4 regions of the Klebsiella sp. B345 genome follow, and region 1 is predicted to be linked to each of the others. Evidence: predicted binding sites of a transcription regulator. Region 1 holds the regulator's gene; each other region holds the start of a gene.
The links. The regulator LexA, encoded in region 1, represses DNA repair genes until DNA is damaged. The targets are predictions, from matches to a motif close to TNCTGTATGTACATACAGNA.

Region 1 (3,164 bases):
AAAACGGTCACCGCCCCGAAGCACAGCTGCAGCAGTAGGGAGCGCAGCATAATATCGCGGTTTAATGCCAGCAGTCGCCGCACATCCCCACGCCAGGCATTCTTCAGCATGCTGAATGACACACCACGCAGCACCAGCACGTGCCTTGCCATCAATAGCCCGATGATAAAGGTGACGTATTCAGCGGTCACCGTCGCCAGCGCAGCCCCCTGTACGTTCATGTGCAGGCCCATCACCAACCAAAGGTCGAGGACAATATTCAAGAGGTTGCCGACCACCAGCAGGATCACCGGTGCGCGGGCATACTGCACGCCCAGCAGCCAGCCAAGCAGCACCAGATTTGCCAGCGAGGCCGGCGCGCTCAGCCAGCGAATATCCAGGAAGCGTTGCGCCTGTTCCAGTACCGCCTCATTGCCGCCAACGATATGCAACGCCAGGTCAATCAGCGGTGCCCGGAACAGGACAATCAGCAGACCGGCCCCTAAAGCCAGTCCCAGCGGCTGCACCAGCGCCCGCGCCAGACGGAGAGGGTCTTTTGCGCCAAAGGCCTGAGCCGTCAGACCGGTGGTGCTCATCCGCAGGAAAAGCAGCAGCATGAAAAGGAAACTGGTGGCCGTGGCACCCACCGCAACGCCGCCGAGATAAACCGGGCTGTCGAGGTGGCCGATAACGGCGGTATCAACCAGCCCCAGCAGCGGGACGGTGATATTGGAGAAAATCATGGGTAGCGCCAGGCGCCACAGGGCTTTATCAGCGGCGTGAAAGAGCATAGGAAAGAGCCTGACTAAGAGAAGACAGCGCAGCATCATCCATCAGACGATGCTGCGTGGTGAAGGTGTTACAGCCACTCTCCGTTGCGGATCACGCCAACGGCCAGCCCTTCGATAGTGAAATTTTGTTCGCGCAGATTCACCACGATCGGCGAAAATTCGCTGTTTTCTGGCAGGAGTTCGACGATGTTACCCTGCTTTTTAAGGCGTTTAACCGTCACTTCTTCGTCGATACGCGCTACGACAACCTGGCCGTTACGCACATCCTGTGTTTTATGCACAGCCAGCAGATCGCCGTCCAGGATACCGATGTCTTTCATCGACATACCGCTAACACGCAGCAGGAAATCAGCATTCGGCTTGAACATCGCCGGGTCCACCTGGAAATGGCCTTCGATATGCTGCTGAGCCAGCAGCGGCTCACCGGCGGCCACGCGGCCGATTAACGGCAGACCGGGTTCTTCTTCCGTCAGCAGACGAATACCGCGGGAGGCACCAGAGATAATCTCAATTGCGCCTTTACGCGCCAGCGCTTTCAGGTGCTCTTCCGCCGCGTTTGGAGAACGGAACCCCAAGCGCTGAGCAATTTCCGCACGCGTCGGCGGCATGCCCGTCTGGCTGATATGATCCCGAATGAGATCAAACACCTCTTGCTGCCTGGTCGTTAACGCTTTCATCCCGCCCCCTGGGTGTATATACAGTTATGCTGTGAGTATATACAGTTAACGGTGATTTTGGAATCAAATTTCACACAAAAATCAGGAGCTACCTTCCATTTTTTACACAGCTGCTCACCCATCACAGCTGACGGCGAATTAATGGTAATGCGCCCACAGCAAAAGCCCCCAGGTGATCAGCGCGATCGCGATGGCCAGCAGTACCGCCGCGGACCCCATATCTTTCGCACGCCCTGACAGTTCGTGGTGTTCCGGGCCAATACGGTCTACCACCGCCTCAATCGCGCTATTAATAATTTCGACTATCATCACTATCAGGACCGAGCCTATCAGCAGCACACGGGTGATAGCGTCAACGTCCAGCCAGCAGGCGATCGCCACGGCAATAATGGCGGCGACGCCTTCCTGACGAAAGGCGGCCTCATTTATCCATGCCGCACGGAACCCTTTCCAGGAATAACCTGCCGCTTTAATAATTCGGGTTAACCCAGTGGTATTATTGGCCATCAAAAGAACCTTTTTATGTAAATGACGTCAATGAGTGTACGCGTTTGCCGTGTGGCAACGGAAATTTTGCGCGCTTTCTGTTATTCTTGCCGCGCATTTGCATGATTAACCAGAGGCTTCACATCGTTTATGTCCGGCTGGCAACGAATTTACTATAAATTACTGAATTTACCATTACGGGTGCTGGTAAAAAGCAAGTCTATTCCCGCAGAACCTGCTCAGGAATTAGGGCTGGATACCTCGCGTCCTATTATGTATGTCCTGCCTTATAACTCGAAGGCAGACCTGCTGACGCTGCGCGCCCAGTGCCTCGAGCATGATTTACCAGACCCGCTCGAACCGCTGGAAATCGACGGCGCTCTGCTGCCGCGCTACGTCTTTATCCACGGCGGCCCGCGTGTTTTCACCTATTACACGCCGAAAGAAGAGTCCATCAAGCTGTTCCACGACTACCTGGACCTGCACCGTAACCATCCTGACCTGGACGTGCAAATGGTGCCGGTGTCGGTGATGTTCGGCCGCGCGCCAGGACGTGAGAAAGGCGAAGTGAACCCGCCGCTGCGTATGCTGAACGGCATTCAGAAGTTCTTCGCCGTGCTGTGGTTGGGACGTGACAGTTTTGTCCGCTTCTCCCCGCCGGTGTCGCTGCGCAGAATGGCTACTGAACACGGTACCGATAAAATTATCGCCCAGAAACTGGCGCGTGTCGCACGTATGCACTTCGCCCGTCAGCGTCTGGCGGCCGTCGGCCCGCGTCTGCCCGCGCGCCAGGACCTGTTCAACAAGCTGCTGGCCTCCAAAGCCATCGCCCGCGCGGTGGAAGATGAAGCGCGCAGCAAGAAAATCTCCCACGAGAAAGCACAGCAGAACGCCGTCGCGCTGATGGAAGAGATCGCGGCTAACTTCTCCTACGAGATGATTCGCCTGACCGACCGCGTGCTCGGGTTTACCTGGAACCGTCTGTATCAGGGGATCAATGTCCATAACGCCGAGCGCGTACGTCAACTGGCCCATGAAGGGCACGAAATTGTCTACGTGCCGTGCCACCGTAGCCATATGGACTATCTGCTGCTCTCCTACGTGCTCTATCACCAGGGTCTGGTGCCGCCGCATATCGCCGCCGGTATCAACCTGAACTTCTGGCCAGCTGGTCCGATTTTCCGTCGTGGTGGCGCCTTCTTTATTCGCCGTACCTTTAAGGGCAATAAGC
Region 2 (3,164 bases), 2.1 Mb from region 1:
TATTTTCTTGCAATTAAACCCTGATTTGAAAGAAGAACTTCCGTAAAAAGGACGGCGAGTCTGCCAATCTAGAGGATATGCCGTTGAAAGGCCGTTTTTTTATTGCTGTAACTTTGCTCGCTTCGAGCGTTTCTTGCGCATTTGCTGCTACTGATTTCCCCGCTACCGTGGCGCCACCGTCGATTCAGGCTGGTTCCTGGGTACTTATGGATTATACCACCGGGCAGATACTGACTGCGGGCAATGAGCACCAGCAGCGTAACCCTGCCAGTCTGACGAAATTAATGACCGGCTATGTGGTCGATCGTGCCATCGACAGCCACCGTATCACCTTTGACGATATCGTCACCGTCGGCCGCGATGCCTGGGCTAAAGGCAACCCGGTATTTGACGGCTCATCGCTGATGTTCCTGAAGCAAGGTGATCGGGTCAGCGTGCGCGATTTAAGTCGTGGACTTATTGTCGATTCCGGTAACGACGCCTGCGTGGCTCTGGCGGATTATGTGGCCGGCGGCCAGCCACAATTCGTCGCCTTGATGAACAGCTATGTTGAAAAGCTGCATCTGCAGGATACTCATTTTGAAACCGTGCATGGTCTTGATGCGCCGGGTCAGCACAGTTCCGCATACGATCTGGCGGTACTGTCACGGGCGATCATTCACGGCGAACCTGACGTCTACCATATGTACAGTCAAAAAAGCCTGACATGGAATGGCATCACCCAGCAGAACCGTAACGGGCTGCTGTGGGATAAAACGATGAATGTCGATGGCCTGAAAACCGGGCACACCTCTGGCGCCGGCTTTAACCTGATTGCCTCTGCGGTCGACGGTCAGCGTCGTCTTATTGCCGTGGTGATGGGCGCCGACAGCCCGAAAGGGCGCGAGCAGCAGGCGGCAAAACTGCTGCACTGGGGTCAGCAAAATTTCGATACCGTCCAGGTGCTGCAAAAGGGCAAAAAAGTCGGCAGCGAGCAGATCTGGTACGGCGATAAAGATCACATTGAGCTGGGTACCGATCAGGATTTCTGGTTAGCGCTGCCGAAGTCGGAAGTGTCACGCATCAAAGCGAAATATGTGCTGGATAAGAAAGATCTCGAAGCACCGATTGCCGCCAATCAGCGGGTGGGGGAGATTTCACTGTACGATGGTGACAAAGTGGTAGCCCACTGGCCGTTGGTCACCCTGGAAAGCGTCGGCAAGGGCGGATTCTTCTCGCGATTGAGTGATTATCTGCACCACGGCTTGTAATCTTTATGCCCCGTTCGGGGCATTTTTTTTGGATAATATTACGGCAACTCTGCGAATCAACTCACATACTGATCTTCATCGCCTGGTTACAATTCATGTATATTTATACAGTTGTTATCAATAATGGAGGCAGCATGGAATATCACGTTAAGTCCGTCAACAAGCGTAACATCGCCGGTTTTCATCTGGTGGGGCCCTGGGAGCAGACCGTTAAACAGGGTTTCGAACAGCTGATGGCGTGGGTTACAAACCATCAGGTGCCAGCGCAGGAGTGGGTGGCCGTTTATTACGATAACCCAGACCAGGTGCCGCCCGAGAAACTGCGCTGCGATACGGTCGTTACCGTAGCGGAAAATTATATTATCCCGCCCGGCAGCGAAGGGGTAATTCTCACTCAGATAGCCGGCGGAGAGTATGCTTTCGCCCGTGCACGGGTGGAAAATCATGACTTCTCCACGCCGTGGCTGGCCTTCTTCAACAGCCTGATGCAGGACAAGGCGTATCATATTGCGGCAAAGCCGTGCTTCGAGCTTTATCTGAACGATGGCAATCAGGACGGCTACTGGGACATTGAGATGTATGTCGCGGTGACGCCGGTCGGGAAGTAACCTGATAATCCCCCGGTGAAAAGGTTTTTTTGAGCGGCGTGCTGCTTATAGTGAAAAAGCAGTTACAATTGGCCTTTGCTACCTGCTTTCTTGCTGGAGAGCGTTGTGCGCGCTGATAAGTCACTCAAGCCTTTTGAAATTCGTCTGTATCGCCATTATCGCGTGGTGCATGGTATTCGAATTGCCCTGGCCTTTGTCCTCACTTTTTTGCTGGTCCGTCTGCTGAATGTACCGGAAGGTACCTGGCCGCTGATTACCCTGGTGGTAGTGATGGGGCCGATTTCTTTCTGGGGCAACGTGGTACCGCGTGCTTTTGAACGTATCGGCGGCACCATTTTAGGCTCGGCACTGGGGCTGGTGGCGCTCAAGCTTGAACTGATCTCCTTACCTATTATGGTGTTGTGGTGTGGTCTGGCGATGTTCCTTTGCGGCTGGCTGGCGCTGGGCAAAAAGCCCTATCAGGCGCTGCTTATCGGCATTACGCTGTCGGTGGTGGTTGGGGCGCCACCCGGCGATATGCATACCGCGCTCTGGCGAAGCGGCGATGTTATCTTTGGCTCTTTGCTGGCGATGTTGTTCACCGGCATCTGGCCACAGCGGGCGTTTCTGCACTGGCGCATCCAAATGGCCAACTATGTCACCGCCTTCAACCGTCTTTATCAGGCTGGTTTTTCCCCCAACCTGGTGGAACGACCGCGTCTGGAGAAGCACTTGCAGAAGGTGCTGAACGATGTGGTCAAGATGCGCGGCCTGATCACCCCTGCCAGCAAAGAGACCCATATCCAGAAAGCCATTTTCGAGGCGATTCAGACCGTCAGCCGTAATCTGGTTTGCATGCTTGAACTGCAGGTCAACGCCTACTGGATTTCCCGTCCCGGCCACTTTGTGATGCTCAACGCCCATACGCTGCGCGAAACCCAACAGATGACCCAGCAAACCCTGCTGACCATTGCGCATGCCTTGTATGAGGGTAATCCGCAGCCCATTCGCGCCAACACTGAAAAACTCAACGAGGTTGTGGCTGAACTGCGCCAGCTGATGAACGAGCATCAGGGGGAAAACCTGTCGGAAACCCCCATCCATGGCTACGTCTGGCTGAGCATCGAACTGGCGCGTCAGCTTGAGCTGCTGTCGAATTTAATCTGTCGGGCGCTGCGTAAATAAAAGCCAGATGCACGCAATTTGCCCACAGGTTGCTTCGATTCAGCTGCATTTAGGGTTATGATAAACGTAAAGGAAAAAACATTGTCATCAGCGTCTGCTAACAGTTATGTTAGCCCTATATAGCAGTCGCTTTACGAATCCG
Region 3 (3,164 bases), 110 kb from region 1:
AATCGGCGTTAAAGGCGTGATCGGCTTCCGGGTAGACGATGATCTCCGCTTTGGCGTTGGCGGCACGTAGCGCCTGACGCATGGTTTCCACCGTATCCTGCGGAATGCTGGCATCTTTAGCGCCGTACAGGCCCAGAACCGGCGCGTTGAGATCGACCGCGATATCCACCGGATAATTTGGCGTGTTCAGGGTTTTCTGGCCCACCAGTTTCCCGTACCAGGCCACCGCCGCTTTCAGCTGCGGATTGTGTGCAGCATACAACCAGGTGATACGACCACCCCAGCAGAAACCGGTAATCAACAGCCGATGGGCATCGCCCTCGTGACGCGCGGCCCAGCTGGCAACATGGTCGAGATCTGCCAGTACCTGAGCATCTGGCACTTTGCTGACCAGTTCCTGGAACAGCGTGGGGATATCGGTGTAATCATTGGGATCGCCCTGGCGGAAGTAGAGTTCTGGTGCGATCGCCAGATATCCTTCCTGTGCCAGGCGGCGGCAAATGTCGCGGATATGTTCATGAACGCCGAAAATTTCCTGCACAACGATAACGACCGGTAGTAGGCCATCAACGTTTTTCGGACGAGCGTGGTACGCCGGCATATTCTCTCCCTGAGTCGGGATCGATGTTTCGCCGGTGATAATGCTCTCCTCTGAGGTATGAACAGCGGTAGAAGCGTGCGGCGTGGCTGCAGGCGCAAAGCCAGGTTGCTTGGTTGTGGTCATGGTATTCTCCGTACCCTTTAATTATTAGCGCACCGATAACTATAGACCCTAAATACGGCAAGTTGCATAAAGGCGGCAAGGCCGTAAATCCCCAGGAGCTTACACAGGTAAGTGACTGGGGTGCGCGGGGGCAGCCAACACCTTTGCAGCTTGAAGCATGACGGGTATAGACGTTATCGACCAGACGTTAACCAATCACACTGCCTTAAACAGGCTATCTTTTGTTCAGGCACGGTGAATATAACTTGTTAATGTGATGTTTATCACTTTTTAATGGAAAATCATTGCAATGATTTTCATCTGTAGTGATTGGCATCACAAAACTATGCAGATAGCTTCTGTAAAGTACCGTTTTGCTTCTGCTGATAATTCGACCCACAGAGGAGTTTTTTATGTCTAAGTCTGATGTTTTTCATCTCGGCCTCACCAAAAACGATTTACAAGGGGCTACGCTGGCTATCGTCCCTGGCGATCCGGAGCGTGTGGAAAAGATCGCCGCGCTGATGGATAAGCCGGTCAAGCTGGCATCTCATCGCGAATTTACCTCCTGGCGTGCCGAGCTCGATGGCAAGCCGGTCATCGTATGCTCCACCGGTATCGGTGGCCCGTCCACCTCCATCGCCGTTGAAGAACTGGCTCAGCTGGGGGTTCGTACTTTCCTGCGTATTGGCACCACCGGTGCAATCCAGCCGCACATCAATGTTGGCGACGTGCTGGTGACTACGGCATCCGTGCGCCTTGACGGCGCGAGCCTGCACTTTGCACCAATGGAATACCCGGCGGTGGCTGACTTTGCGTGCACCACCGCGCTGGTTGACGCGGCGAAATCAATCGGCGCGACCACGCATATTGGCGTGACGGCATCATCTGACACCTTCTACCCGGGCCAGGAGCGTTACGACACTTTCTCTGGTCGCGTCGTCAACCGCTTCAAAGGCTCGATGGAAGAGTGGCAGTCAATGGGCGTGATGAACTACGAAATGGAATCGGCGACGCTGCTGACCATGTGCGCCAGCCAGGGGCTGCGTGCCGGGATGGTGGCTGGGGTTATCGTGAACCGTACCCAGCAGGAAATTCCGAATGCCGAAACCATGAAGAAAACCGAAAGCCACGCGGTAAAAATCGTGGTGGAAGCGGCTCGCCGCCTGCTGTAGTTTCCCCTCTCTTAATATCAGGCCGGATCTTCCGGCCTTTCTTTTTTGCGCAGCGCCTCGCAGGAAATTTCTTTTAAACTGGACGTTTGTACAGCACAATTCTATTTTTGTGCCGTAAGTCGTTGCCGCAGGGGGCGTTGTGGATATCTCGATTATGATAAGTGCCATCGTGGCGCTGGCCGTCGGGCTGGTTGCTGGATGGCTGGCGACCAAAGCCAGAGCCGACCAAATCCGTGCCGATCTGATCGAAGAGCGTCGTGAGCTGGATATCGAACTCAGTGCTGCACGCCAGCAACTGGTGCAGGAGGCCCACTGGCGCGATGAGTGCGAACTGCTGAACAACGAGCTGCGCAGCCTGCGTGAAATCAACACCTCGCTAGAGGCCGACCTCCGTGAAGTTACCACTCGCCTTGAATCCACCCGCATGCACGCGGAAGATAAAATCCGCCAGATGGTCAACAGCGAGCAGCGCCTGAGCGAGCAGTTTGAAAACCTGGCAAACCGTATTTTTGAGCACAGCAACCGCCGCGTGGATGAACAGAACCGCCAGAGCCTGCACGGCCTGCTGACACCGTTGCGTGAACAGCTGGACGGTTTCCGCCGCCAGGTGCAGGACAGTTTTGGTCAGGAGGCGCGTGAGCGGCATACCCTGGCACATGAAATTCGCAACCTGCAGCAGCTGAATGCCCAGATGGCTCAGGAAGCGCTGAACCTGACCCGGGCGCTCAAAGGGGATAACAAAACCCAGGGTAACTGGGGGGAAGTGGTGTTAACCCGCGTACTGGAGGCTTCCGGGTTGCGCGAAGGCTACGAGTATCAGACCCAGGTGAGCATCGAAACGGAAGGCCGTGCGCGCATGCAGCCTGATGTGATCGTCCGTCTGCCGCAGGGGAAAGATGTGGTCATTGACGCCAAAATGACCCTTGTCGCCTACGAGCGCTATTTCAATGCCGAAGATGATTACACTCGTGAGGCGGCGCTGCAGGAACATATCGCCTCGGTGCGTAACCATATTCGTCTGCTGGGGCGCAAAGACTATCAACAGCTGCCGGGCCTGCGTTCGCTCGATTATGTCCTGATGTTTATCCCCGTTGAGCCGGCGTTCCTGCTGGCGATAGACCGTCAACCTGAACTGATCACCGAAGCGCTGAAGCACAATATCATGCTGGTCAGCCCGACCACGCTGCTGGTGGCGCTGCGCACGATTGCCAACCTCTGGCGCTATGAACACCAGAGCCGCAATGCGCAGAAAATCGCCGAGCGTGCAGGGCGCCTGTACGACAAAA
Region 4 (3,164 bases), 1.5 Mb from region 1:
AAGTTAAACAGTACGTCAGACTTCAGGGTGAAGTGCTTGGTAGTTACTTCTGGAGCCGGAGCCGGAGCCGGAGCTACAACTGGAGCTGCTTCGTCCTGACCGAAACGGTAGGAAACACCCAGGCTCAGCATGCCGTTATCCGGACGCGCGCCAACGGTACCTGCATCACCGATGTTGTTAACCCACTGGTATTCCAGACGAGTAGCGATGTCACGAGTAACAGCCCACTCTAAACCACCAGCAAATACTGGGGATACGCCAGTGTCGTGTTCGCTGCGGGAAACGCCGGTAGAACCGTAGTTGCCATCAGCGTCTGCACGCCAAACCATACCACCCAGACGGGTATAGATATCCAGATCGTCAGTGATCGGGTAACCCAGTTTAGCGGTCAGCTGAACGCCTTGAGCTTTGAATGCGCCGTTGTCTACGCTGCCTTTGTATGCAACGCGACCCAGCCAGTCGTAACCCATTTCAAAACCAAGGTACGGGTTAACCTGGTAACCACCGAACGCACCAGCACCAAGCTGGCTGTTATGGGTAGGACCGTTGTTGTTCTGGAAACCGTTACCGTAGAAACCGGTATCGTGATACTGGGACCAACCCAGTTTACCACCTGCATACCAGGTGTTATCTTTCGGTGCGGCCTGCGCTACGGTAGCGAAGCCAGCCAGTGCCACTGCAATCGCGATAGCTGTCTTTTTCATTTTTTGCGCCTCATTATCATCCAAAATTCGCCATGAAGGTACAAAAGACCTCACGGTTAAATCCTTCACCCGGGGCGTGACTTGTTGTTAACTATGCTGATACATGCAGCGTAAGCCGATCACCCCTGGCGATGTAAAGTCTACAACTTAGTTCGAAACTTACAAGTGTGAACTCCGTCAGGCATATGAAAAAAAAGGGTTGTATACACATTATTTAACAAATATGGTTGATTTTCGTTCGGCAAAAAAAGCTGCGAAACCGCATCAGACAGGCGTTTCGACAAAAATGACCATTTTCAGAATGTGGAATTGGTGCGATCAAAAAAAATTCTAGGATTCATCCTAATTTAGCTTAATGATACAAATTAGAGTGAATTTTTAGGCCGCTGAGTTGTCTCCCACCCTGGTTCATATTCCCAACAGGGCGCATGATGAAGCCCATGGCATGACCTTCCTCTGCTGCGATGACCAGGCGTTCGTGCTCGTCAGCAGTAAGTTCATCTGACAACCAGCCAATAACAACACTGTAATTGCCGGTACGGAGCGCGCGGATCATTGATTCTAAGGTGTTGCATGGAGACAGCTGGCTGATCTGCATCACCTTGGTTAATGGTAAACCAGCAGACTGCACCCACTCGCGGCTCAGTTTCTGTTTCGGCGTTAGCCAGAGCTGCCAACGTGACTGCTGTCCCAACTGCTGTAATAAAGGTAGCAGGAGTAGCTGTGTCATCATAGGTTGATCCTCGCGATAGACAATTTCACTAATCAGCCCGCTGGCTGGTTGTTCGGTGACGTCTTGCGAGTGGCGACGTACGGAAGCAGAAGTCAGTGATGAACGGTTTGCGTAAGCTGAAGTGAACATAGTCTATCCCGCCTGTGAGTTACTGTATGAATGTACAGTATATCGACCAGGGGAAAAGATCAACCTCATTCATCATTTTTCTGGTTGAAAAATGTACATCTTCCTGGTGCAATCTCTGCCAGCCCGTGCAGGCTGTGGAGGGAGGAAGGCAAACTTTTTTGTGCGCAGCAGATTGTCATGTGCAGGTCATGTGCAGGTTGTCCTTCTTAACCGTACCGCGCGTTCACCACAATCGTACCGTAGCCAGCTTATTTCGGTCACCAGCCATAAGGACGCTTTCTGCATTCTATTGCACGGTATTTCATATGTTCGAGGATAAATTTCTGAAAGCATCTCGCAAAACGATGTGTTAATTGAGATGAGTGTAAAAATCATCTTGCCGAAATAAAAGAAGTTACTTATTTTCTATTATTAACGGATCTGTTAAAAAATAAATTCTGCTCACATGATTAACAAAGGAATAATCATGAAGAAAATGCCATCTCAACGGTTTCATCAATTTCAAGAGTGCTTATCATCATTAGGGAAAATACGTTGTCGACCGCTATTTGGCGGCTATAGTCTGGCAATAGATAATACCGTATTTGCCATGGTGGCGGAGGGGGAGGTTTACCTAAAAGTGTGCGAGCAAAGCGCAGCTTACCGCATTGAGCATGCTGCACCGCTTCTGGTTATGAAAAAAAGCGGCCGCCCGATTTTATTAAAATATTATCAAGTTGATGAAGCGCTTTGGTGTGATAGTGAAATGCTGTTCAAACTCTCAGAGTTTTCATTACATACCGCGCAAAACGAAAAAAACCAGCAACGTGCTTCAGGACGTCTGAAAGACCTGCCAAATATGAGTTTTCATATGGAGCTAATGCTCATTCATGTAGGGGTAACAGATGAACAAACATTGCGTCATGTGGGTGCAAAAAACGTATGGTTAAAATTGCGGGAATCTAATAAAGCACTCTCACTGAATATTCTCTATGCATTAGAGGGCGCGATTGTGGGTGTGCATGCTGCAGCGCTCCCGGTGCAATGTCGGCGGGAGCTTGCAGAATGGGCTGGCGGCCAGCACCGTGATATTGATGGCTACTCCGGTTGAATCGCAACCTGTTTTTGTAAGCGGCATATTTCCGGTAACAGCGCCAGTAGCAGGCCAATTTGCTGGAGCACCAGCGGTTCTTTACTATCAGGCTGGGGCTCGAGATGCTGGATCCGGGTCTGCAAACTATTGAGCGCCTGCTGCACCCGATGTTCGTCGGATGGCCTGTGGTGCAGCGCATCATCGACATAACAAACGGCATCATCAAGCAGCGCCAGAATATCTGGTGTAGTGAGTTTCTCCCGGTGCGCGCCCAGGGCGGAAATATAGCTGGTAAACGTATGATTCAGGCATAGCAGACGGAATGCGGTTTCGCGCAGTGCGGCATTAGCCCGAGGCTCCGTAGACAGGTTCGAGACCACTGAGGCAAGTTCGCCATCCCGGCTATGGGCATCGCGACGCGCGACGCGATATGCCAGACGATTATCGCGTCCCTGGTGGTACTGCTCAAGAATCGCATCCAGGTAGCGGCAGTTGGCATTGATCGCTTGATCCAGCACGCGCGGCA

Region 2: sbmC (DNA gyrase inhibitor SbmC) is a predicted target of LexA. The motif match lies at 1,344-1,363, and genes of this name have one in related genera.
Region 3: rmuC (DNA recombination protein RmuC) is a predicted target of LexA. The motif match lies at 1,955-1,974, and genes of this name have one in related genera.
Region 4: sulA (SOS-induced cell division inhibitor SulA) is a predicted target of LexA. The motif match lies at 1,587-1,606, and genes of this name have one in related genera.

Annotation. Positions count from the first base shown of each region.
Region 1 covers NZ_CP180443.1:3,284,545-3,287,708, reverse strand. Annotated here, with positions in the region: gene dinF (MATE family efflux transporter DinF) at 1-770, opposite strand, end outside; gene lexA (transcriptional repressor LexA) at 839-1,447, opposite strand; gene ACMYSO_RS15435 (diacylglycerol kinase) at 1,586-1,954, opposite strand; gene plsB (glycerol-3-phosphate 1-O-acyltransferase PlsB) at 2,084-3,164, shown strand, end outside.
Region 2 covers NZ_CP180443.1:1,198,362-1,201,525, reverse strand. Annotated here, with positions in the region: gene dacD (serine-type D-Ala-D-Ala carboxypeptidase DacD) at 84-1,250, shown strand; gene sbmC (DNA gyrase inhibitor SbmC) at 1,385-1,858, shown strand; gene ACMYSO_RS05655 (FUSC family protein) at 1,964-3,022, shown strand.
Region 3 covers NZ_CP180443.1:3,177,595-3,180,758, forward strand. Annotated here, with positions in the region: gene ACMYSO_RS14950 (dienelactone hydrolase family protein) at 1-724, opposite strand, end outside; gene udp (uridine phosphorylase) at 1,117-1,878, shown strand; gene rmuC (DNA recombination protein RmuC) at 2,018-3,164, shown strand, end outside.
Region 4 covers NZ_CP180443.1:4,792,273-4,795,436, forward strand. Annotated here, with positions in the region: gene ompA (porin OmpA) at 1-704, opposite strand, end outside; gene sulA (SOS-induced cell division inhibitor SulA) at 1,057-1,566, opposite strand; gene ACMYSO_RS22440 (TfoX/Sxy family DNA transformation protein) at 2,033-2,656, shown strand; gene yccS (YccS family putative transporter) at 2,644-3,164, opposite strand, start outside.